Regions from separate parts of the Pseudobacillus sp. FSL P4-0506 genome, predicted to be linked through region 2. Evidence: a T-box and tRNA genes for the amino acid it is inferred to sense, from the RefSeq annotation. Region 2 holds a T-box; the other holds one or more tRNA genes.
The links. A T-box is a leader RNA that pairs with one kind of tRNA and senses whether it is charged. The one in region 2 lies ahead of thrS (threonine--tRNA ligase), so its partner is inferred to be a tRNA-Thr.
Positions count from the first base shown of each region.

Region 1 (10,536 bases), on a different contig from region 2:
ATAGCTGGAGCTGCCTGATATGTGTTTAACCCTTTGGTAGTAAAGGCTGCCCCTTGCGGCAGACCGTATAAAGAGTTTTCAATCATAAATTCTGCATCCGCCGTTTTTCCTTGGGCTGTTTGGTGGAAAAAGTTATCAAAATAAAGGGTGTTTTTATCCCTTGTTAACGAATTTAAAAATGGTGTCACTTCTTCCCCGTGTAATTTATAATCAATTAAAAAGTTTTGAATGGACTCAAGGTGCAAATAGACGACATTCATGCCTTTAGCTGCACCGAAGTATTTCGGATTTGGTTCTGCATAATTTGTTTTTACATAATTGTTCACTTCTGTGATGTCATCACTATCTGCCAGTACCCTTTGTGCAGAGGCCCTTGTGCTTTGAACAGCATCGTAAATGGTGTAATTATACATCCCTAAATACTTTACGATATATTTACGATCAAATCCCCTTGTCAATAATTCAGGGCGATCGGCCTCTGCTAATGCTAAGTTAACACCTGAAATTCCCATACCTAACAATAGGACTGTGCTTGCTTTCAAGCGATTCGTATCTTTCATTTCGATCTTCACAAACTTCAAGGCCAGCAGTCCTGCCAAAAGGACAAGATCAATGAAAAATAAAAAGTCATATGGTTTTAAAAGATACACTATACTTGTGCTTACATCGCCTAAGTTTTCCGTTTGGGTTAACGTCGGCAACGTGACAAAGTCATTGAATGACCGGTAATACAAAACATTAGCAAACACCAGGATGGACAAGAGTGTATCTATGATTAATAGGGCTATATACTTTCTTCTTCCTTTAAAAAAGAACGCCAACCCTAAAAACAGTAAAGACGAGCCTAAAGGGTTCAGAAACAGCAGAAACTTCTGTACAGAATTATCTATTCCTAATTCAAATTGTGTTAATTGGACAACATAGGTTTTCACCCATAGAAGAACGGCTGCTATAATAAAAAAGCCAATAAATTTGTTCGAAAATCCTTGCACCTTTTGAAACACATTATTCATTCTTGTAAACCTACTTTCTAGCAAACTTCTTTTCTAAAACTATTAATCTAGTGGTACTTTCTTTGGACTATCTAAAGTTGAGATTCTTGACTTTAAGCAAAGTGATGAAGGTCTATCACTTCTCTACCGTACACTGTTTATATGTCCGCCGTGTGTCCAAGTGAACAAATTAAGCAAGATGCTACTAATAACCTAGAGGTCCAATACTGCACTCCTGTCAGTACGGAAGATTATGACAATGCGGAGGAGCATATGGCACGTACAGAATGAATGGCAAAGAACATACTTCCCCTCTTCTTTATAGGACGACACTAAGTAACCCCTCCTTTATTATGAGGAGGGGTGTTATCAGAATGGATCTGGCAATAATATAATCGTGTGAACAAATTACTTGATCCCTTCACTGCCGCTTGTTTCGGCTTCAATCACTCAAAGCTATTCCAATGAAATTTCCTGGTTCTGTTTATTAAAGAAATGGAAACCTGCATATGTTTCTTCTTTTATTTCTTTAGGCAATTTAGTAGCCATAATAAAATATGGCTCATGAGGCACTTTAATTTTATAATCAAACGAAACATTTTGTAATTCCACTTTTATAGAAGCGACCTTATCATTATTAATCCGCCCCATAACTACTCCATACTGACCTTCACTTGTTTCAATTCCTTCATAAGCTAAGCCACTGTTGATAGTACCACTGTAAAGAATACGAAGATTTCTATTGAGGCCTTCTTCTAAAATAGCCTTATGTAAGTTCGAATCAACTTTGTAAAGAGCAACATGTATACTCGATTCTCCCAGATGTACGGCTTGTACCAATGTAAGTTTCACATTAGAACGGCCAGAAGTTTGGTTTTCCCACTTTGCCAAATACGCTTGGATGTCGTCGTTATTATTTTTAATAGGGTATCTCATCATGTAAGACATGATTGAAATAAGTACGGCTGCTAACATAACAATAATAATTAAAGCTTTTTGTTTAGAAATTACAATCCCCTCTTTGATTAATATAAGCTCCGTTATTGGTATAGGAAAGGACCTTCATTAGAAGATCCTTTTTGCTGCTTATTCACTTAAAGCGTTCATTTACCGATTATAAAATCCTTAAGGCAGCTGCCTTTTCTCAGAAAGTAAAGTTTTGAAAAAGTGAAATAGTAATAATTAATGTTGATAAAGTACCGAAAGATGTTAGAGTAATGATTTTCCGGTTATTCTGCTCTTTTAAAGGTTTAATGAGTTCATAAATCGCTGCAATCCATATAAATGCGAATACTATGCTAATAATGATTATGGACATATTTCACATACCCTTTCTCATAGTTTTTTATAGCTTAGCATTAAAGTGATTGTTCCACAACTCAGCTCTTTAGATGGATAAAACCTCTAAGCATTAAGTAAATCACCCGTACACTCTTAGTAACAACTTTTTTGCCTTTATGCCGTCATTTGAAAATGGCGCTGGCCGGATGATCACCGGTTTAATAGTTTTTTACAGGCTTAATTGTGGAAAAATCAAGAAAAAAATCTTCCATAAATGTAATGACAAAACATACAAAGAAACGAGAGCTCTTGCATGTTTTTACTTGCCTTAGCGCTTCAAATTTCCGCTTCGGAGATTATAAACTTATAGATGTAAAAAACACCCTTATTCTTCCCATAGAAGAATAAGGGTGTTTTGGAAGAAAACTATATGTATGACGGAGAAGGAGGGATTTGAACCCTCGCGCCGCTTACGCGACCTACACCCTTAGCAGGGGCGCCTCTTCAGCCTCTTGAGTACTTCCCCAGAAAAATAAAAACTCCGCAGGCAAGATTCGAACTTGCGACCGATCGGTTAACAGCCGATTGCTCTACCACTGAGCTACTGCGGAATAAAGTGGGCCTGAATGGACTCGAACCACCGACCTCACGCTTATCAGGCGTGCGCTCTAACCAGCTGAGCTACAGGCCCATTTATGCAAATGGAGCGGGTGATGAGAATCGAACTCACGACATCAGCTTGGAAGGCTGAGGTTTTACCATTAAACTACACCCGCATTAAAAACTGGCTGGGCTAGCTGGATTCGAACCAGCGCATGACGGAGTCAAAGTCCGTTGCCTTACCGCTTGGCTATAGCCCATTAATAATAATATGTATGGGGCGATCGATGGGAATCGAACCCACGAGTGTCGGAGCCACAATCCGATGCGTTAACCACTTCGCCACGACCGCCATTCTCACTGGTGGAGGGGGACGGATTCGAACCGCCGAACCCGGAGGGAGCGGATTTACAGTCCGCCGCGTTTAGCCACTTCGCTACCCCTCCATCTGAAATAGAGATAGTTTTTTAGACAATGAAAAAATGGTGGCTCAGGACGGAATCGAACCGCCGACACATGGATTTTCAGTCCATTGCTCTACCGACTGAGCTACTGAGCCACACAAAAATATTATATATCAACAGCAAGACACTCCTTGCTGGAAGAAATATGGCGGTCCGGACGGGACTCGAACCCGCGACCTCCTGCGTGACAGGCAGGCATTCTAACCAACTGAACTACCGGACCAGATTGCGGGGACAGGATTTGAACCTGCGACCTTCGGGTTATGAGCCCGACGAGCTACCGGACTGCTCCACCCCGCGACGATAACATATAAAAATAATTATGGCGGAGGAAGAGGGATTCGAACCCCCGCGCGGTTTAACCCGCCTGTCGGTTTTCAAGACCGATCCCTTCAGCCAGACTTGGGTATTCCTCCATATAGCGGCGGAGGGGATCGAACCCCCGACCTTGCGGGTATGAACCGCACGCTCTAGCCAGCTGAGCTACACCGCCAAACTAAATATAAAATCAATGGAGCCTAGCGGGATCGAACCGCTGACCTCCTGCGTGCAAAGCAGGCGCTCTCCCAGCTGAGCTAAGGCCCCACGTTACAATATTTAGAGCAATAACTGGTCGGGAAGACAGGATTCGAACCTGCGACCCCTTGGTCCCAAACCAAGTGCTCTACCAAGCTGAGCTACTTCCCGTAAAAACGGTTAAATGGCGCGCCCGAGAGGAGTCGAACCCCTAACCTTTTGATCCGTAGTCAAACGCTCTATCCAATTGAGCTACGGGCGCATTGCTTTATAAATGGTGCCGAGGACCGGAATCGAACCGGTACGGTAGTCACCTACCGCAGGATTTTAAGTCCTGTGCGTCTGCCAGTTCCGCCACCCCGGCATGATATGGAGCGGAAGACGGGATTCGAACCCGCGACCCCCACCTTGGCAAGGTGGTGTTCTACCACTGAACTACTTCCGCATTTCCGCAGAATGTTCTGCCTTTTCACTAAAAAAGATTTAAGAGAAAAAACGATGCGGGTGAAGGGAGTCGAACCCCCACGCCTTGCGGCGCCAGATCCTAAGTCTGGTGCGTCTGCCAATTCCGCCACACCCGCATATAAATGGTGAGCCATGAAGGACTCGAACCTTCGACCCTCTGATTAAAAGTCAGATGCTCTACCAACTGAGCTAATGGCTCGTTCTGAAAAAAGTTGAAAGGGAAATGGTGCCGGCAAGAGGACTTGAACCCCCAACCTACTGATTACAAGTCAGTTGCTCTACCAATTGAGCTACACCGGCTTACTAGGTAAAGGCAAAAATGGAGGATGACGGGATCGAACCGCCGACCCCCTGCTTGTAAGGCAGGTGCTCTCCCAGCTGAGCTAATCCTCCAAATGGTGACCCCTACGGGATTCGAACCCGTGTTACCGCCGTGAAAGGGCGGTGTCTTAACCGCTTGACCAAGGGGCCTTCTATGTATGTAAAGGAAACCAAAAGAAAAACCCCGATTAGGGGGCTTGCCTGGCAGCGTCCTACTCTCACAGGGGGAATCCCCCAACTACCATCGGCGCTGAAGAGCTTAACTTCCGTGTTCGGGATGGGAACGGGTGTGACCTCTTCGCTATCGCCACCAGACTGTATAAAGTTGAAAGAGTTTGTTCTTTCAAAACTGGATAATATGTGTCAGTAACCGGCAACTCCGTGCCATTTCATGTGTGACGCCGTTAGGCGTATCATTAGGATAAGTCCTCGATCGATTAGTATTCGTCAGCTCCACGTGTCGCCACGCTTCCACCTCGAACCTATCTACCTGATCATCTTTCAGGGATCTTACTAGCTTGCGCTATGGGAAATCTCATCTTGAGGGGGGCTTCATGCTTAGATGCTTTCAGCACTTATCCCGTCCGCACATAGCTACCCAGCGATGCCTTTGGCAAGACAACTGGTACACCAGCGGTGCGTCCATCCCGGTCCTCTCGTACTAAGGACAGCTCCTCTCAAATTTCCTGCGCCCGCGACGGATAGGGACCGAACTGTCTCACGACGTTCTGAACCCAGCTCGCGTACCGCTTTAATGGGCGAACAGCCCAACCCTTGGGACCGACTACAGCCCCAGGATGCGATGAGCCGACATCGAGGTGCCAAACCTCCCCGTCGATGTGGACTCTTGGGGGAGATAAGCCTGTTATCCCCGGGGTAGCTTTTATCCGTTGAGCGATGGCCCTTCCATGCGGAACCACCGGATCACTAAGCCCGACTTTCGTCCCTGCTCGACTTGTAGGTCTCGCAGTCAAGCTCCCTTGTGCCTTTACACTCTGCGAATGATTTCCAACCATTCTGAGGGAACCTTTGGGCGCCTCCGTTACTCTTTAGGAGGCGACCGCCCCAGTCAAACTGCCCGCCTGACACTGTCTCCCACCCGGATCACGGGTGCGGGTTAGAAGTTCAACACAGCCAGGGTAGTATCCCACCGACGCCTCCACCGAAGCTGGCGCTCCGGTTTCAAAGGCTCCTACCTATCCTGTACAAGCTGTGCCGAAATTCAATATCAGGCTGCAGTAAAGCTCCACGGGGTCTTTCCGTCCTGTCGCGGGTAACCTGCATCTTCACAGGTACTATAATTTCACCGAGTCTCTCGTTGAGACAGTGCCCAGATCGTTACGCCTTTCGTGCGGGTCGGAACTTACCCGACAAGGAATTTCGCTACCTTAGGACCGTTATAGTTACGGCCGCCGTTTACTGGGGCTTCAATTCAGAGCTTCGCGTGAGCTAACCCCTCCTCTTAACCTTCCAGCACCGGGCAGGCGTCAGCCCCTATACTTCGCCTTACGGCTTCGCAGAGACCTGTGTTTTTGCTAAACAGTCGCCTGGGCCTATTCACTGCGGCTCCTCAGGGCTATGCACCCCAAAGAGCACCCCTTCTCCCGAAGTTACGGGGTCATTTTGCCGAGTTCCTTAACGAGAGTTCACTCGCTCACCTTAGGATTCTCTCCTCGCCTACCTGTGTCGGTTTGCGGTACGGGCACCTTTCACCTCGCTAGAGGCTTTTCTTGGCAGTGTGGAATCAGGAACTTCGGTACTAAACTTCCCTCGCCGTCACAGCTCCGCCTTGATGGTGATGGGATTTGCCTCATCACCGGCCTAACTGCTTGGACGCACAACCAACTGTGCGCTTGCCCTATCCTCCTGCGTCCCCCCATTGCTCAAATGGTGAAGAGGTGGTACAGGAATATCAACCTGTTGTCCATCGCCTACGCCTATCGGCCTCGGCTTAGGTCCCGACTAACCCTGAGAGGACGAGCCTTCCTCAGGAAACCTTAGGCATTCGGTGGAAGGGATTCTCACCCTTCTTTCGCTACTCATACCGGCATTCTCACTTCTAAGCGCTCCACAAGTCCTTCCGGTCTTGCTTCACCGCCCTTAGAACGCTCTCCTACCACGGACACCACAAGGTGTCCATCCACAGCTTCGGTGATACGTTTAGCCCCGGTACATTTTCGGCGCAGAGTCACTCGACCAGTGAGCTATTACGCACTCTTTAAATGGTGGCTGCTTCTAAGCCAACATCCTGGTTGTCTAAGCAACTCCACATCCTTTTCCACTTAACGTATACTTGGGGACCTTAGCTGGTGGTCTGGGCTGTTTCCCTCTTGACTACGGATCTTATCACTCGCAGTCTGACTCCCAAGGATAAGTCTTTGGCATTCGGAGTTTGTCTGAATTCGGTAACCCGAGGGGGGCCCCTAGTCCAAACAGTGCTCTACCTCCAAGACTCTTCCCTTGAGGCTAGCCCTAAAGCTATTTCGGAGAGAACCAGCTATCTCCAGGTTCGATTGGAATTTCACCGCTACCCACACCTCATCCCCGCACTTTTCAACGTGCGTGGGTTCGGGCCTCCAGTAAGTGTTACCTTACCTTCACCCTGGACATGGGTAGATCACCTGGTTTCGGGTCTGCGACCTCATACTCATGCGCCCTATTCAGACTCGCTTTCGCTGCGGCTCCGCCTTTACGGCTTAACCTCGCATGAAATCGCAACTCGCCGGTTCATTCTACAAAAGGCACGCCATCACCCATTAACGGGCTCTGACTACTTGTAGGCACACGGTTTCAGGTTCTCTTTCACTCCCCTTCCGGGGTGCTTTTCACCTTTCCCTCACGGTACTGGTTCACTATCGGTCACTAGGGAGTATTTAGCCTTGGGAGATGGTCCTCCCGGATTCCGACGGAATTTCACGTGTTCCGCCGTACTCAGGATCCACTCTGGAGAGAACGATGTTTCGGCTACAGGATTGTTACCTTCTCTGATGGGCCTTTCCAGACCTCTTCGCCTACACCGTTCTTTTGTAACTCCGTATAGAGTGTCCTACAACCCCAGAAGGCAAGCCTTCTGGTTTGGGCTGTTCCCGTTTCGCTCGCCGCTACTCAGGGAATCGCGTTTGCTTTCTCTTCCTCCAGGTACTTAGATGTTTCAGTTCCCCGGGTGTGCCTTCTCCTACCCTATGGATTCAGGTAGGGATACTGTTCCATTACGAACAGTGGGTTTCCCCATTCGGAAATCTCCGGATTAACGCTTACTTACAGCTCCCCGGAGCATATCGGAGTTAGTCCCGTCCTTCTTCGGCTCCTAGTGCCAAGGCATCCACCGTGCGCCCTTTCTAACTTAACCTAAAATGGCGATTACTCGGTTATTGCTTGGTTACTTTTATACGATATTATCCAGTTTTCAAAGAACAAGATTGCTTACCTATAGAGAAGGAATTCATCCTTCAAAACTGAACAAAAAACAATGCCGTTAATTCGCTTGTGAGAACAGCGTTCTCTGTTGCTACTACGTGCGGCTAAAAGCCTGGCACGGTTCACAATTTCCTTAGAAAGGAGGTGATCCAGCCGCACCTTCCGATACGGCTACCTTGTTACGACTTCACCCCAATCATCTGCCCCACCTTAGGCGGCTGGCTCCCGTAAGGGTTACCCCACCGACTTCGGGTGTTGCAAACTCTCGTGGTGTGACGGGCGGTGTGTACAAGGCCCGGGAACGTATTCACCGCGGCATGCTGATCCGCGATTACTAGCGATTCCGGCTTCATGCAGGCGAGTTGCAGCCTGCAATCCGAACTGAGAATGGTTTTATGGGATTGGCTAAACCTTGCGGTCTTGCAGCCCTTTGTACCATCCATTGTAGCACGTGTGTAGCCCAGGTCATAAGGGGCATGATGATTTGACGTCATCCCCACCTTCCTCCGGTTTGTCACCGGCAGTCACCTTAGAGTGCCCAACTGAATGCTGGCAACTAAGATCAAGGGTTGCGCTCGTTGCGGGACTTAACCCAACATCTCACGACACGAGCTGACGACAACCATGCACCACCTGTCACCGCTGTCCCCGAAGGGAAAGATCTGTCTCCAGACCGGTCAGCGGGATGTCAAGACCTGGTAAGGTTCTTCGCGTTGCTTCGAATTAAACCACATGCTCCACCGCTTGTGCGGGCCCCCGTCAATTCCTTTGAGTTTCAGCCTTGCGGCCGTACTCCCCAGGCGGAGTGCTTAATGCGTTAGCTGCAGCACTGAAGGGCGGAAACCCTCCAACACTTAGCACTCATCGTTTACGGCGTGGACTACCAGGGTATCTAATCCTGTTCGCTCCCCACGCTTTCGCGCCTCAGCGTCAGTTACAGACCAGAGAGCCGCCTTCGCCACTGGTGTTCCTCCACATCTCTACGCATTTCACCGCTACACGTGGAATTCCGCTCTCCTCTTCTGCACTCAAGCCTCCCAGTTTCCAATGACCCTCCACGGTTGAGCCGTGGGCTTTCACATCAGACTTAAGAAGCCGCCTGCGCGCGCTTTACGCCCAATAATTCCGGACAACGCTTGCCACCTACGTATTACCGCGGCTGCTGGCACGTAGTTAGCCGTGGCTTTCTGGTCAGGTACCGTCAAGGTACCAACAGTTACTTTGGTACTTGTTCTTCCCTGACAACAGAGCTTTACGATCCGAAAACCTTCTTCACTCACGCGGCGTTGCTCCGTCAGACTTTCGTCCATTGCGGAAGATTCCCTACTGCTGCCTCCCGTAGGAGTCTGGGCCGTGTCTCAGTCCCAGTGTGGCCGATCACCCTCTCAGGTCGGCTACGCATCGTCGCCTTGGTGAGCCGTTACCTCACCAACTAGCTAATGCGCCGCGGGTCCATCTGTAAGTGACAGCTAAAAGCCGCCTTTCCATTCTTCTTCATGCGAAGAAAAAGAATATCCGGTATTAGCCCCGGTTTCCCGGAGTTATCCCAGTCTTACAGGCAGGTTACCCACGTGTTACTCACCCGTCCGCCGCTAACTTGAACAGAGCAAGCTCCGTCAAGTCCGCTCGACTTGCATGTATTAGGCACGCCGCCAGCGTTCGTCCTGAGCCAGGATCAAACTCTCCAAAAAGATTGTTTGACTTGCTCATAATTTAAAAATAAGAATTAACTTACTGGCATGTATTTTGTTCAGTTTTCAAAGATCAATTTGTTTTGTTGCCGTTATCAACGACAACTATATTATAATAACATATTACAATATTGGTGTCAACATTTTTTTATAAAATGTTTTTTAAAAACGCCTTCTTTTAACGGCGGAAAACCAATATACCATGCGATTAATAAATAAGTCAATAAGTTTTTTAGAAAAAATAGAAAGTAATTAAGTTCTACAGCAATGACAGATAGTTGCACATAGATAAAAAACAAAAAATCCTCCATTCAAAGAGGATTCATCGTTCAAATTTCACTCGTTCCATAAATTTAACGCCCGCTGTTTGCGAAGCTTTATAGCGTAATAAATGGGTAAGATAAGCATCCAAGTTAAACTGCTCTCTATTAATAAAGTTGATCAACGTTAATTCCTTTGTTTCTATTACCCCTTTATATTATATGCTTTTATTTTATTGTATAGAGTGACCCGGGAGATTCCTAGTTTTTTAGCTGTCGCACTTTTGTTTCCATAAGTTTCAGCAAGAACTTCCTCTATTCTTTCCTTTTCTAAAAGGGCTTTCTCTTGAAAGAGGCTGTCACTCTCTGCTTCGTTCGGCAGTTCTCTTTTTATATCCACTGGAAAAATAGGGGCAATGTCTTCTGCAGTTATGGTCGCTTCATCAGTGAAGATAATCATTCTTTCCACCACATTTTTAAGTTCTCTGATGTTGCCGGGCCATTGATAGTTCATGAACATTTGCAGAGC
Region 1 covers NZ_JBBOOI010000002.1:188,303-198,838, forward strand. Annotated here, with positions in the region: gene MKZ02_RS22850 (LTA synthase family protein) at 1-1,013, opposite strand, end outside; gene MKZ02_RS22855 (hypothetical protein) at 1,449-1,883, opposite strand; tRNA gene MKZ02_RS22860 (tRNA-Ser) at 2,712-2,799, opposite strand; tRNA gene MKZ02_RS22865 (tRNA-Asn) at 2,813-2,884, opposite strand; tRNA gene MKZ02_RS22870 (tRNA-Ile) at 2,891-2,964, opposite strand; tRNA gene MKZ02_RS22875 (tRNA-Gly) at 2,976-3,049, opposite strand; tRNA gene MKZ02_RS22880 (tRNA-Gln) at 3,059-3,133, opposite strand; tRNA gene MKZ02_RS22885 (tRNA-His) at 3,150-3,225, opposite strand; tRNA gene MKZ02_RS22890 (tRNA-Tyr) at 3,235-3,319, opposite strand; tRNA gene MKZ02_RS22895 (tRNA-Phe) at 3,357-3,432, opposite strand; tRNA gene MKZ02_RS22900 (tRNA-Asp) at 3,484-3,560, opposite strand; tRNA gene MKZ02_RS22905 (tRNA-Met) at 3,564-3,637, opposite strand; tRNA gene MKZ02_RS22910 (tRNA-Ser) at 3,661-3,753, opposite strand; tRNA gene MKZ02_RS22915 (tRNA-Met) at 3,757-3,830, opposite strand; tRNA gene MKZ02_RS22920 (tRNA-Ala) at 3,850-3,922, opposite strand; tRNA gene MKZ02_RS22925 (tRNA-Pro) at 3,948-4,024, opposite strand; tRNA gene MKZ02_RS22930 (tRNA-Arg) at 4,039-4,115, opposite strand; tRNA gene MKZ02_RS22935 (tRNA-Leu) at 4,129-4,217, opposite strand; tRNA gene MKZ02_RS22940 (tRNA-Gly) at 4,224-4,298, opposite strand; tRNA gene MKZ02_RS22945 (tRNA-Leu) at 4,353-4,434, opposite strand; tRNA gene MKZ02_RS22950 (tRNA-Lys) at 4,442-4,517, opposite strand; tRNA gene MKZ02_RS22955 (tRNA-Thr) at 4,543-4,618, opposite strand; tRNA gene MKZ02_RS22960 (tRNA-Val) at 4,639-4,711, opposite strand; tRNA gene MKZ02_RS22965 (tRNA-Glu) at 4,715-4,789, opposite strand; rRNA gene rrf (5S ribosomal RNA) at 4,839-4,954, opposite strand; rRNA gene MKZ02_RS22975 (23S ribosomal RNA) at 5,057-7,988, opposite strand; rRNA gene MKZ02_RS22980 (16S ribosomal RNA) at 8,194-9,747, opposite strand; gene MKZ02_RS22985 (sigma-54 interaction domain-containing protein) at 10,213-10,536, opposite strand, start outside.
Region 1: it has a tRNA-Thr gene. The T-box ahead of thrS (threonine--tRNA ligase) is inferred to sense a tRNA for this amino acid. The anticodon was not compared.

Region 2 (10,536 bases):
GGGGAATCATCTCCGGTGCTTTACAGTAGTAAAAGATGGCTAGATTTTTAGAGTGACTTTCATAGGAAATTATCCATCATCTCAGCGATTTCATAAAAACTGGACTCTGCCTCTCGGCTTAGTTGTGTTACTGTCTGTTCCACATGAAAGGATTCTTTCGACTAAACGATACAATCTTATAAGGGCCTATTCATATTCTCTTCCCTCTTTTGGATGTGCCTGACTCTTTTTATTTAAAGCGTATATCTTACTCTCTTATTTCATATACGTAAGTGAATATCAGGCGAAGCATCTTTTCATAAATACTTGTTTTAAAAATATATAAAATCAGGTGAGCCGATGAATCATATTGTTAAGAGCGGTGAAACATTGACGTCTATTGCAGCGGATTACCGCATTCCTGTTTCTCAATTGATTGCAGCCAATCCGGGGATCAATATTCATTCTATCTATCCCGGCCAGCAGCTGCGTATCCCGGGACTTCCTGATCCTTCTTCTCTTCCTTATTCAATTAGCGTTTCATTGTCACAGCGCAGGCTAACCTTATTTCGTCAGGGGAAAGTACAAAAAGTCTATCCGGTGGGGGTTGGTAAAATGCTGACTGAAACGCCAACTGGAGATTTTGTTATTATTAATAAAGCACCAAACCCAGGCGGCCCATTCGGAACGATGTGGATGAGTTTATCGAAGAAATCTTATGGCATTCATGGAACGAATAATCCTTCTTCTATCGGCAAGTTTGTCTCTAAAGGCTGCATTCGCATGTATAACCGTGATGTAGAAGAACTGGCTAGAACCATTCCAATCGGTACTCCAGTTCGCATTAGACCTTAAATCGCTGAAAATTCATCTGTTGCATGTTTGAAAACAAGCAAAGGGGGGCATAACGAAACAGTAAAGGAGGAATGACTGATGACAGAAGAAAATCACGCGATTCATAAAGACGGGGAACTGCAGCCGGATATGGTGGATGATACACTTGAACGGATAAGCCCCGAAAGAATGGACAGCATTCTTGAGAATTTCAATTCCTTTAAATCTTATTTGAAAAAAAGAATAGAACTCGCTGAAAAGATCGGTTTAAATGAAGAGCAACTGGCGATTGCTACAGAAAAAATTGCCGACTATCTGGCTGATCATGCCGAGCCGAAAAACAGAGAAGAGAAGCTTCTTCAAGAGCTTTGGAATGTCGGGACACAGGATGAGCGTCACCACCTAGCTCATATGCTTGTTAAATTTGTGGATCAAGAATAGAGTGGTTCTCTTTAGTGCAAACGAAGCACTATTTACGATAAAAGCCTGATATGGAGCAATCTTATATTTAACAGTCAATGAAAAAGCCTCTATGCATTCAGGGGCTTTTTCATTTGTTTCTGATCCTTCTTCTCCCTCCAAATCTTAGAAGAAAAGCGCTTTAATCAGGTTGGCATGTTGTCTCTTACTTTTGATATGGGGATGAGTTCTTCTCTTTCCACTCACTAGCTAACACTCCATAAATAACATGGCCTCCACAATGATTGTATAACCATTCGGCTTGTCGGATCGTCCCCTCTTCTACAAACCCTAACCGTTCAGGAAGGCTTCTGCTCTTTGTATTGTCAGGAGCAGCGATCAAAGAAACTTTTTCAAAAAGAATGTAATAAGGGCCTCTCCCTCGTGACAGCTTGGGTTTACTCGAATGAGCTTGAAACCCGTCTCCCTATTTAATGCTATATGAGCTGAGGCATAGAGAGTAATAAAAAAAGAGAAGCGAATCGCTTCTCTTTTAAGGTGTACCGGTCCTTTAGTTTTTCTTTGTCATCAAACTCTATCAGTTTTTGGAAAAATTTTTATTTTACTTCGGCATACTGTTCTACTTCAACTGTCCAGTTGAATGGATCTTGTTCCTTGCCGTTTTGAATACCGGTAATAGAGCTGTACAGCTTTTTAGCGATTGGACCAGTTACACCCTCGTTAATGACCATCTTCTCATTATTCCAGAATAATTCTCCGATTGGAGAAATAACCGCTGCTGTTCCTGTGCCAAAGGCTTCTTCTAACTGTCCAGCCTTATATGCTTCACGAATTTCTTCCATAGCAATGCGGCGTTCGGTTACTGTCAGTCCCCAAGATTTTAAAAGCTCGATGACAGAGTTTCTTGTGACACCTTCTAAAATACTGCCATTCAAAGCAGGTGTGATAATTTCTCCGTTGATTTTAAAGAAGACATTCATGCTGCCTACTTCTTCAATGTATTTCTTTTCTAAGCCATCTAACCACAAAACTTGAGTATATCCTTGACGTTCAGCCACTTCCTGCGCCTTTAAGCTGGAAGCATAGTTACCGGCTGTTTTCGCTTCTCCTGTCCCTCCGGCAACCGCACGAACATATTCGCTTTCAACCAGTATTTTTACCGGATGAATGCCTTCTTTGTAATAAGCACCAACCGGCGATAAAATAATGATAAATTTATAGTGGTTTGATGGCGCTACTCCAAGAAACGGCTCGGTAGAAATGATGAATGGGCGAACATAGAGAGACGTGCCTTCTGCACTCGGAATCCAGTCTCTTTCTACTGAGATTAATTGCTTTAACGCTTCCAAAGCAAAGTCTTCATCCACCGAAGGAATACAAAGACGCTCATTGGAGCGATTCAAGCGTTCAAAATTTTTCTTAGGACGGAATAATAGCACTCGATTGTCTTCAGTAAGATACGCCTTTAATCCTTCAAACACAGTCTGCCCATAATGAAAGACCATGCAGGCTGGATCTAATGAAAGTGGTTGGTAGGGAACAATACGTGGATCGTGCCAACCTTGCCCTTCCGTATAATCCATAATAAACATATGGTCCGTGAATATTTTTCCAAAGCCCAGTTCTTCTCCTTGTGGCTTTGGCTTTCTTTCAGGACTTAAGTTGAGTTGGATAGTATGTTCTTTCATTCGCACTGTCTCCTTGCTGTATATGAATTTGGTGAAAAGTAAAGGGATAAATAATTATATACGTACCATTTTACAATTTTTTAGAATCTTTTCACAATAGTTTAGTGCAAAATTATTGTAAAACATTTTCATTTTTTTGTCCAACCAGATTTTTCTATTTCAAAAGTCCTTCCTCTTTTAAAAATTCCTCCGCCACCTTTTCTGCTTCTTGATTCGCTACATTCACTTTATAATTCATCTCTCGCATCTGCTCATCGGTCACTTTTCCTGCCAGCTTATTTAGTGTCTGTTCAACCTCCGGATACTTTTTCAATGTTTCCTCTCTTAACAATGGGGCTCCTTGATATGGTGGAAATAGATGGAGGTCATCTTCTAACACTGTTAAATGGAACTGTTGCAGCTCACTATCTGTAGAATAAGCATCTATTAAATTAATATCTCCCGACTTGATAGCCTGGTAACGCAGCTTGGGCTCCATCGTTTTGACGAATGGAAAATGGAGATTGTATTTTTTTTGAATGCCACGGTAGCCATCTTCACGATCAGAAAACTCTAATGTAAACCCTGCCTTCATTTGTTTTTCCACTTTTTTTAAATCCGAGATTGTTTTTAAGCTCAATGTTTGTGCTGTTTGATCCGGCACGGCTAATGCGTAAGTGTTATTGTAAGCCATCGGGCGAAGCAGTACCATATCATACTTTTCAAGCAAACCGGTTTGCGCTTGTCGATACACCGCTTGCCGATCTGTGCTCTTTGCTTCCTCCTTTAAAAATTCAGAAAGAGCCGTTCCTGTAAATTCCGGGTAAATATCAATTTCTTTCGCACGCAGAGCATTAAAGACAAAAGATGTTTTCCCGAGCCCTGGTTTTAATTCCACTTGCAGATCGGTATCTTGTTCAATGAGCAGTTTGTACATATTCATTAATATTTCAGGTTCACTGCCCAATTTCCCAGCAATAACAAGCGTCTCCTGCTTGTTTTTCATGAGGGATGGGGCCAGCAGGAGTACACAAGCTGCCAGAACAGCTATCCCCGTCACCATCAGTGAGCGCTTAAATGAAGCTCTCTCTGCGGCCTTCAGCACAATATCAAAGAAGATAGCAAGCAACGCGGCTGGGACAGCTCCAAGAACGATCAAGGAGGCATTATTGCGGTCAATACCGAGCAGAATAATATCGCCAAGCCCCCCTGCTCCGATTAAAGCTGCCAATGTGGCCGTTCCGACAATTAACACCATGGCTGTCCGGATGCCTGCCATCATCACCGGCATAGCGAGTGGAAGCTCCACTTTGATTAACTGTTGATGGTTTTTCATTCCCATCGCTCTGGCGGCTTCAGAAAGTGAGGGATCAACCCCGGTAATCCCCGTGTATGTATTACGAAGAATGGGAAGCAGAGCATAAATAACCAGAGCGATAATGGCCGGCAGCCGACCGATTCCAAATATCGGGATCATTAATCCAAGCAAAGCGAGTGATGGAATGGTTTGAAGAACGGCAGTCATGCCGATAATACTTTCTGCGGCCTTTCTATGCCTCGTTAAATAAATGCCAAGGGGAATAGCGATCAGTACCGCGAAAAACAGGGAAATCAGAGAAAGTTGTACATGCTCAAGCAGCGAGTGCAGCATGTCCGCCTTGCGTTCATTAAAAACAGCGATAAAGTTATCCATGTGTCCGTCGCTCCTTCAGCCTGTCCGATAAATAAGCAAGGGCTGATTGTCTCGTAAGCACGCCAATAATTCTCCCGTCTTTTTCGACTTGGACCTGTTCGGCTTGCAGCAACAGGTCAATCGCTTCTTCTAACGGCAAGGTTGCCTGAATCGTCCGGATCCCTGGCTGTTTTACAAGAACGAGTTGTTTTTCAAGAGCCTGTTCAGCTGTGAGTGTTCCCAGTGTGAACGGGCGAGCTGTACCGATAAACTGTTCAATAAACTGATTGGCCGGATCGTTAAAGATCGCCTCCGGGGTGTCGATCTGAACAATTTCTCCCTCTTTCATTAAACAAATTCGATCTCCTAGCTTAAAGGCTTCCTGCATGTCATGGGTCACGAACACAATGGTTTTATGAATGCGTTTTTGCAACTCAACTATATCATCCTGCATTTTCTCCCTGCTGACTGGATCCAAAGCGCTGAATGGCTCGTCCATTAATAAGATGTCCGGATCGGCGGCTAAGGCGCGAGCCACACCTATTCGCTGCTGTTGGCCGCCCGATAATTCTGTTGGCTTTCGATCTCTATATGTATGGGGGTCCAGTCCTACCATGACTAAAAGCTCATCTATCCTCTTCTTTATTTGGGGCCGGCTCCATTTTTTTAATTCCGGTACCACAGCAATGTTCTCTTGGACTGTCATGTGTGGAAACAGAGCAATCTGCTGAAGAACATAACCGATGTTCCAACGGAGCTCATGAATATTATAATCATTTATATTTTTTCCGTTGATAGCAATTGTGCCCTCTGTCGCATCAATTAACCGGTTAATCATTTTCAAAGTCGTTGTTTTTCCGCAGCCGCTTGGGCCGGCCAGAATAAGAAACTCTCCTTTGCGTATGGATAAATCAATAGATTGAACAGCTATGGTCCCATCAGGGTATTTTTTTGAGACCTTTTCAAATTGAATCATATTCACTCCTCTTTTCTCTTTTTCCTAATTATTTCCCTAACTATTCATACTAACAAACTCTTCTTTTTCATCAAATGAAAAGGCCCGCTGCAAGCAATCAAGTAAGATGAATGTTCCGCATGATCAGGTAAGCAACTGTAAGAACAAAAAAGCCGACTTCCTTAAAGGGATCGACTTTTTTATTCTCAAATGGCCTTGCTCTTTTCTTATTTCCTGCGTTCTTTTATTTGCTGCAGAATTGTCTTCTTGAAGTCAGCCAACGAAACCATTTTCGATTGTTGCTCTCCATACTTTCTGACGTTTACTGTCTTCTCTTTCACTTCGTTGTCTCCTAGCACTAGAATGTATGGAGTTTTCTTTATCTGGGCTTCTCTTATTTTGTATCCGATTTTTTCCTCGCTTTTATCAGTTCTCGCTCTTATTCCTGATTGCTTTAATTCGGATTCAACTTTCAAGCAATGGTCGAGATGAACCGATGAAACAGGGATAATTTCGACTTGAGTCGGTGCAAGCCAAACAGGAAAAGCACCTGCAAAGTGTTCAATTAAAATGCCAAAGAAACGATCAATGGAGCCAAACACAGCACGGTGAATCACAACGGGACGGACCTTCTCGTTATGTTCATTAATATAGGTTAAACCAAATTTCTCTGGCATTTGGAAATCCAGCTGGATTGTGGCACATTGGTGGCTTCGCTTCAAGGCGTCTTTGATATGGAAATCAATTTTTGGTCCATAAAACGCTCCGTCCCCTTCATTTATCTCGTAATGAATCTCTAAGCTTTCGAGGACATTTTTCAATGCTCCCTCAGACATCTCCCAAAGGTCGTCAGTGCCGAGTGAATTCTTTGGACGAGTGGAAAGCTCCACTGAATACTCAAAACCAAACGTGCGATATACCTTGTTAATCAGAGAAAATACTTGCTTAATTTCACTCTCGATTTGATCCTCTCGCACGAAAATATGAGCATCATCCTGGCAAAACGTACGGACTCGGAACATTCCGTTTAAGGCACCACTATATTCATGTCGGTGGACTTGACCGAACTCAGCGAAACGAATGGGCAGATCTCGATAAGAGTATAGATTATTTTTAAAAATGAGCATGTGACCCGGACAATTCATTGGTTTCAGAGCAAATCTAGCATGATCCACTTCAGAAAAATACATATTTTCGTGATAATGATCCCAGTGACCGGATTGTTCCCACACCCGCTGATTCATCATAAATGGTGAGCGCACTTCGTCATAATCGGCACTCTTTTGCAGCTCCCGCAAAAATGCCTCTAGTTCATTCCTGACAATTTGGCCTTTCGGTAGATAAAACGGCATGCCGGGTGCTTCTTCAGAAAACATAAACAGTTCCAACTGTTTTCCTAATTTGCGATGGTCTCGCTTTTCTGCTTCTTCCAAGAAATTCAAATACTCCTCTACCTCTTTTTCTCTGTTAAATGCTACACCGTACACCCGTTGGAGAACGTCATTTTGACTATCGCCCCGCCAATAAGCTCCCGAGACACGAGTTAGTTTGAATGCCTTGATCAATCCTGTAGAAGGAAGATGCGGACCACGGCAAAGGTCAATAAACTCTCCTTGTTGGTAAAGAGTGATCTTCTCACCCTGTCCGATCTCCTTTAATATTTCTAACTTGAATGGTTCTTCTCTTTCTTTAAACAGCATTTCAGCTTCTTTGTAAGACACGTCGATTCGCTTGATTGGTAAATTCTCTTTTACAATGTTCTTCATCTCTCTTTCAATCGCAAACAAGTCCTTTGGAGTCAAGCTATGATTTAATTTCATATCATAGTAAAAACCATTTTCAATGACTGGCCCTATTCCTAATTTCACCTCTCCATAAAGTCTTTTCGTTGCCTGTGCCAATACATGAGCCGATGTATGCCGCAAAATAGACAATCCTTCTTTAGAGTGCAGTGTTAAAATAGAAAGCTCCACATCTTTTTGCAGATGATGACTTAGATCTACCAACTCCCCATCTGCCTTTGCTGCAACTGCATTTTTCCCCAGGGAGAGGCTGATGGAATTGGCTATAGTCTCCACTGTTGTGCCTTTCGCAAATTCCTTTATGTTTCCGTCTGAAAGTGTAACTTTGATTTTTTCCTTGCCTATCATCCTAAACACTCCTTTTAAAAATAAATAAAAAAACACACCCATCCCCCAACAAGGGACGAGTGTGCATTAACCCGTGGTTCCACCCAACTTCCCATAAGCTCAATAGATGGCTTATGGCTTTGGTGCTGTAACGTAGCATAGACGGCATTGGATACTTCAAGTTCCCCAATACAGCTTAAAGGCGGTAAACTATTTCCCTAAGCTAGGAAGATTTCAGCCTGTTCTTCCCTCTCTGAAAGCCGTAAAAATAATTCGTGTCCTTCTCATCGCAGTAATCCTTATTTTTTTGTTGGTAAAATAAAAAAACACACTCATCCCTCAACAAGGGACGAGTGTGTATTAACCCGTGGTTCCACCCAACTTCCCATAAGCTCAATGGACGGCTTATGGCTTTGGTGCTGTAACGTAGCATAGACGGCATTGGATACTTCAAGTTCCCCAATACAGCTCAAAGGCGGTAAACTATTTCCCTAAGCTAGGAAGATTTCAGCCTGTTCTTCCCTCTCTGAAAGCCGTAAAAATAATTCGTGTCCTTCTCATCGCAGTAATCCTTATTTTTTTGTTGGTAAAATAAAAAAACACACTCATCCCCCAACAAGGGACGAGTGTGCATTAACCCGTGGTTCCACCCAACTTCCCATAAGCTCAATGGACGGCTTATGGCTCTGGTGCTGTAACGTAGCATAGACGGCATTGGATACTTCAAGTTCCCCAATACAGCTCAAAGGCGGTAAGCTACTTTCCTGCGTTAGGAAGATTTCAGCCTGTTCTTCCCTCTCTGAAAACCGTAAAAGTAACCCATGTCCTTGTCAGTGCTTTTCGCAAATTTAAACAGTTCATTTGAAATTATGTTACATACTACAACAAATGATCATAAATGGCAACACTATAATTTTAAATTTCTAGTCTCTCGATCTTTTTCATTAAGCCTCATTCGGACACACGACGGGTGGTTTCCCCCAATATCGAAATAAAAAGTTAATCTGACTTTAACTTAGAATAAAGATTAAGATCGACGAATTTGTCTTTCACTTTCTCACATTGTCTCAGTGTTCCTTCGAAAGTGAAACCTAGTTTTTTTAGCACTTTAATAGAATTGACATTTTGAGGCTCCACTTTAGCTTCCACCCTATTAAAGTTTAACGCGTTAAAGGAGTAATCAATCAAGGCTGATACGGCTTCTGTTGCATAGCCATTTCCCCAATGCATTCTAGCTATGTCATAACCAATTTCAGTTTTGGCATTATCAAAATCCAAGGAATTGTAACCGCAAGAGCCGATAATTTCATTGGATAGCACCTCAACAATAGAGAAACGAACCGCTTGGTTATCTTGAGATAACTTTTCAAGATAAGTAATCATTTCTTTCGCCTCATCTTCATTGGTGAAATGCTGGATATTCATGAATTGAGTTACTTCAGGATCAGCCCATATTTTAAACAAGCTTGATGAATCGGCAATCGTCATTTTTCTTAAATGTAACCGTTCTGTATACAAATCTTTAATCAATACTTTTCCCTCCTAAGGTAAATTGTCGGTGAGTTAAAAATATTGATATCTGCGCATAATTCAGTCCCTTCTGTTTATTCCTTGATTATTATACAGGTTTTTACGGATTATTCCATAAAAACCATCTAAAAGAAATTCAAGACACTATTTAAAATCAGTGCCTGGCAGCCGGATTTCTACTTTTGTGCCTTTTCCTTCCTCACTCTCAAAGAAGATTTTGCCTTTGTGATGCTCGATAATTTTGAAGCTAACCATTAATCCTAGGCCCGTTCCTTTTTCTTTATTAGAATAGAACGGTTCTCCCAGATGCGGGATACGATCTTGAGAAATGCCAATGCCATTGTCGGATACTTCAATGCAAATAGAACCATTGGCCGCCTGTTTTGTACAAATGGTTACCTTTCCTCCATCGGGCATTGCCTCAATGGCATTTTTAATTAAATTTAAAATGACTTGCTTCATCTGCTTCTCTTCGACTCTGACTAAAGGCAGCCCTTCTGCTAACATAGGAACTAATTCTACCCCATAGAGTACAGCTTCGGGCCCCATGAAGGCAATCGTATCTCTTAAAATGCTGTTAATGTCCTTTTCGGTAAAAAACATTTCTTGATTTGGCTTGGCGAGCATTAAAAATTCCTGCATGATTGACTCAATTCTATCAAGCTCGGAAAGAATAATTTGGCTGTATTGATGATGAGTTTCTTGTCCCCACAACTGAGTAAAGCCTTTAATAGCGGTTAAGGGGTTTCTTACTTCATGAGCAATGCCAGCCGCAAGTTGTCCGACTGCACTTAATTTATCTCTCTTATTCAATAAGATTTCTTTCTCTTTTAAGCTGGTAATATCTTGTGTGATCACAATGACCCGGTTTTCAAAGCGCTCATCAATGATCTTACGCGATCGAAGCCAGATAACAGAGCTATCTTTGTGAATAGCCTGGTATTCAATTTCTGCTCGTTCTCCGTAAACTTCTTCTCTGGCAAACTTTTTAAATCTCTCCTGGTCTTCCGGATGAATAACTGATATGAAGGAGCTGAGGTCTTGATAGATCTTACTTTTTGGATGTCCTAGCACTTTTTCATAAGAAGGGCTGATATAAAGGAGCCGGTTCGTAAAACGGTCGTATACGCAAAAAATATCGTTAATATTTTCTGAGATGTCGAGGAATTTTTTTTCGTTTTCTTTTAATTCTTCTACTTTTCGATCTAATAAGAGGGCTGTTTCAATTTTTCGAGTAATATTTCTTGTGACGCAAACCGCAGCGGTGAATTGTCCATTGGCATCCAATACAGGTGACATAGAAATTTTCATATGAAGAAAAGAACCCTCTTTGTGCCGGCGAATCGTTTT
Region 2 covers NZ_JBBOOI010000001.1:2,754,009-2,764,544, reverse strand. Annotated here, with positions in the region: gene MKZ02_RS13945 (L,D-transpeptidase family protein) at 340-834, shown strand; gene MKZ02_RS13940 (DUF3243 domain-containing protein) at 913-1,254, shown strand; partial or broken gene MKZ02_RS13935 (GNAT family N-acetyltransferase) at 1,439-1,609, opposite strand; gene MKZ02_RS13930 (branched-chain amino acid aminotransferase) at 1,830-2,921, opposite strand; gene MKZ02_RS13925 (ABC transporter permease/substrate-binding protein) at 3,076-4,593, opposite strand; gene MKZ02_RS13920 (ABC transporter ATP-binding protein) at 4,586-5,548, opposite strand; gene thrS (threonine--tRNA ligase) at 5,755-7,677, opposite strand; T-box leader at 7,726-7,953, opposite strand; T-box leader at 7,999-8,226, opposite strand; gene MKZ02_RS13910 (GNAT family N-acetyltransferase) at 8,656-9,186, opposite strand; gene MKZ02_RS13905 (PAS domain-containing sensor histidine kinase) at 9,331-10,536, opposite strand, start outside.